Regions from separate parts of the Cytobacillus sp. ABV4_503 genome, predicted to be linked through region 1. Evidence: riboswitches for the same ligand, from Rfam matches in the RefSeq annotation. Region 1 holds a riboswitch; the other holds the start of a gene.
The links. A riboswitch is a leader RNA that binds a small molecule or an ion and turns the genes downstream of it on or off. The one in region 1 is predicted to bind cyclic di-AMP.

Region 1 (2,205 bases):
TTTGATTGGAGAAAAAATTAAGGTAACCGGAACGCTTACCGCCTATTTTTCTCATCCAGGGCTAAAAGATGGAACTGCCTTCGAACAAGCTGGTGATGGAACAGCCGATCCCGGCCCGGAACCAGGGGGATATTATGATGATGCAAACGGAAAAACTGGAGAGGATTTAAAAACAGCCCTCCATACAATCATTGATGACCACACGGAAATTTCCTATTCGAATGTATGGGAAGCGCTGCGCGAAACTGATGAAGATCCTGCCAATCCCAATAACGTCATTCTTTTGTATACTGGCCGCTCTCAGGGGAAATTCACTAATGGTTCTGGCGTCAATGATTGGAACAGGGAGCACGTTTGGGCTAAATCGCATGGGGACTTTGGTACAGCGATGGGTGCGGGAACAGACCTGCATCATTTGCGGCCAACAGATGCTTCCGTAAACAGCTCGAGAGGAAATCTTGACTTTGACGATGGAGGCACCCAGCATTCAGAGGCACTGGGAAACTACTATGATTCAGATTCCTGGGAACCAAGGGATACGGTAAAAGGCGATGTTGCGAGAATGCTTTTTTATATGGCTGTCCGTTATGAAGGAGACAGCGGAGAGGTGGATCTGGAGCTGAACAATCAGGTCAATAATGGCTCTGCTCCTTATCATGGCAAAATGTCTGTCCTGCTTGAGTGGCATAAGGAAGATCCAGTAGATGATAACGAGCGGAGAAGAAACGAAATCATCTATTCTGATTACCAGCATAACCGCAATCCATTTATAGATCATCCCGAGTGGGCATCAGCAATTTGGGAATAACCTTCTGGCAGCACTTTCCGTACAGGGAAGTGCTTTTTATTTTACATGCTATGTAAAAAAAAAGATTGACAAGAGTTTTACATGGGAGTAATTTATATTTATTAATTTCATAGTAACCTTTTTGCTGAATCATTTTGAGCGGGGGAACCAATTTTGATAAACCTGGTTTATCTTGGGGTGAATCTTAGCATATTAAAGCTAAGAAGGGATACTCTCAATCCCTAATCCGACAGCTAACTCCGTAAGCCGAATCGAGAGAAGGGTTGATGGAAACCATTAGCCATTCTTTTATTAAGAGTGGTTTTTTTGTGTTCATTTTCAAAAAGAAGGGAATTTCTTCAATGAAAAAACAGTATGCTGTATTTGGTTTAGGCCGCTTTGGCGGAAGTCTCGTAAAGGAATTTCATGAATTGGGTGTGGAAGTGCTCGCAATTGATGTCGACCAGGAGAAAGTAAATCAATACTCACAGTTTGTGACATATGCAGTTCAAATCAATGGTATCGATGAAGCTGCGATAAAGCAATCAGGAATAAAAAATATTGATCATGCATTTGTTTCATTTGGTGAAAATATTGAGTCCAGCATTTTGACATCCCTGTTATTAAAAGAAATGGGGATTCCAAAGGTATGGGCAAAGGCACATAATGAGTATCATGCCAGGGTGCTCGAAAAAATTGGCGTCGATCGTGTGATCCATCCGGAGCGGGATATGGCTAAGCGGATTGCCCACCATATTGTTTCAGAAAAAATGATTGATTATATTGAGCTGTCTGAAGATTACAGTATGGTTGAGATTGTGGCTACAGATAAAATCTCAAGCAAATCCCTATCTGAATTGAATATAAGGGCTAAGTATGGCTGTAATATCGTGGGGATTCAGCGCGGGAAAGAAATAATCGTTACTCCGCCAGCTGAAGAGGTCATTTTAAGGGGAGATGTCCTGATTGTAATGGGACACAATAATGGAATTGGCAGATTTGAGAGGCATGGAGTATAAGCTTTTTCAATGATGTTTACCATTTAAATGAAGGAGATTATGGACCATGTACAAAGAAACCAGAAAGACAAGAAGAATTGAGCGGCCCAGCACATGGATCAGGATGAATCCTGCCCAGGCTTTGTCTGTTGGCTTTTTAATTCTAATAGCCATTGGCACCCTGCTGCTCATGCTCCCTTTTTCGACTAGTGACAGACATCATTTATCGTTTATTGATGCATTATTTGAAGCGACCTCTGCCGTATGTGTAACAGGTTTAGTCGTCGTGGATACACAAACAACTTTTACTGTTTTTGGCCAGGTAGTTCTTATGGCTCTTATACAAATAGGCGGACTTGGTTTTATGACCTTTGGAGTTCTCATTGCCATTATGCTTGGGAAAAATATTGGCTTAAAGGG
Region 2 (2,205 bases), 2.6 Mb from region 1:
CAGCGCTGCCCGAAAAATTAAAGATTTATTATTAGATGTTAAAGATGAATACGAAAAAATATATATCATTGGATTTAGTATAGGTGCAACTGTTGCCTGGCTTTGCAGTGAAGAAGATTGTGTGGATGGAATAGTTGGATACTACGGTTCAAGGGTTAGGGATTATTTAGAGTTAACACCACAGTGTCCTGTAATGCTATTCTTTCCGCAAGATGAGCAGTCTTTTAATGTTGACGAGTTACTATTAGCTTTAGAAAAAAAGAAAATTGAAGTACATAAATTTACAGGAAAACATGGATTCAGTGATCCTTATTCCTCTAGATATGATGCAAAGTCAGACCAAGAAGCATTTAGCAAAACGATGGATTTTTTATTGCATGTTGATTGAGTATTATAAAGCTAAGGTGAGTGTTATCTAGGGGAATTTTAATAAAAGGTTTACAGGCTCGTTCAATATTCTTAATACAAAGCTGCTAATTTAGATATAGCGGGGATAGCATGAGTGGCTATCATTGTATTTGGCGCAGGCGGAGCCAAATACTTTTTTGTTTTGCTTGTACAAAGGTTGATTATTATACAAAGTGAAAGAGCTGAAAGTTCATTGATTTCAGCTTTTTTTAGTGTTTTAAAGTGACCATTTAGTTTACTTCCGGTAATACTTAACTATTTACAAAAATTATCTTGAAATAATATAATGATCTAGTGATCTATGCTTAATCTTATTTTAAGAACGGGGGACCCAATATTTACAGCGGAGTTTCCGCTTGGGGTGAATCCTATCGATGGAAGGGCTTACTGTTTCCACAGTCCTAACCCGAAAGCTAACCTCGTCAGCGTTTAAGGAAACAAAAGAGAATATGAAATAGTGTGAATTGACAAAATCCGCATTTTTGTCGATTTTCTTTTTTATCAGGATCATCTTTGTTTCCCTTGCCTGCGCAGCACGTATAAAACTAAACAAGAAGGTAGGGTAATTGATGAAAAAAATTAAATTAAGTTTAGCCACTCAAATTTTTATCGGTCTTATTTTAGGGATCGCTGTTGGCGGTATTTTCTATGGAAGTGAAGCGGCGCAAAGTGTCCTTCAGCCGTTTGGCGATCTTTTTATCCGCTTAATTAAAATGATTGTTGTTCCCATTGTACTATCAACAATAATTGTTGCCATTGCGGGTGTTGGAGACATAAAGTCCGTTGGTAAGCTTGGCGGGAAATCATTGGCTTATTTTATCGGCATGACCATGGTTGCCATTGTGGTTGGCCTTATTGCAGGTAATGTGATTCAGCCTGGTGCCGGCCTGAATATGGACAGCCTGCAGCAAAGCGATATTTCAAGCTATGTTGAAACCAATGAAGAGCAAGAGGGCAAGTCGATAGCGGATACCTTTTTGCATATAGTCCCAACAAACCCGGTACAGGCGATGGTGGAAGGCGATATGCTGGCGATCATCTTCTTTGCCGTTGTATTTGGCCTTGGAATTGCAGCAATTGGGGATAAGGGAAAGCCGGTATTGAGATTCTTCGAAGGTACTGCCAAGGCGATGTTCTATGTGACAAACCTATTTATGAAGTATGCACCAATCGGGGTATTTGCCTTAATTGGTGTAACGATCTCCAAGTATGGCTTTGCCTCACTGATTCCATTGGGCAAGCTGGCGCTTACTGTATATGGATCCATGATTTTCTTTGTTCTTGTTGTGTTAGGAGTTATGGCCAAAGTTGTCGGGTTCAGCATCTTTAAATTACTGAAGATGATTAAAGAAGAATTAATTTTGGCCTTTTCAACTGCAAGTTCTGAAACAGTGCTTCCAAGAATTATGGACAAAATGGAGAAGGCGGGAAGCCCGAAACATATTGCTTCATTCGTAATTCCAACAGGCTACTCTTTTAACCTGGACGGATCGGTTTTATATCAGGCCATTGCCTCTTTATTTATTGCACAAATGTTTGGCATAGAATTAAGCATAGGGCAGCAAATCACATTAATGTTAGTACTGATGGTTACATCAAAAGGAATGGCGGGCGTGCCAGGCGTATCCTTTGTCGTGCTGCTGGCTACATTCAGCACAATTGGATTGCCTGCAGAAGGCCTTGCCTTTATTGCCGGCATCGACCGTATCCTTGATATGGGCCGAACAGCCGTTAACGTGGTGGGGAATTCACTTGCGGCGATTGTTATTGCAAAGTGGGAAGGTCAATTTAACCCTC

Region 2: another riboswitch for cyclic di-AMP. It lies ahead of ACXAD1_RS01805 (cation:dicarboxylate symporter family transporter); the one in region 1 lies ahead of ACXAD1_RS14730 (potassium channel family protein).

What each region holds. Positions count from the first base shown of each region.
Region 1 covers NZ_JBSWTH010000001.1:2,947,289-2,949,493, reverse strand. The annotation lists gene ACXAD1_RS14735 (endonuclease) at 1-808, shown strand, start outside; cyclic di-AMP (ydaO/yuaA leader) riboswitch at 921-1,071, shown strand; gene ACXAD1_RS14730 (potassium channel family protein) at 1,150-1,806, shown strand; gene ACXAD1_RS14725 (TrkH family potassium uptake protein) at 1,853-2,205, shown strand, end outside.
Region 2 covers NZ_JBSWTH010000001.1:334,695-336,899, forward strand. The annotation lists gene ACXAD1_RS01800 (dienelactone hydrolase family protein) at 1-388, shown strand, start outside; cyclic di-AMP (ydaO/yuaA leader) riboswitch at 701-851, shown strand; gene ACXAD1_RS01805 (cation:dicarboxylate symporter family transporter) at 978-2,205, shown strand, end outside.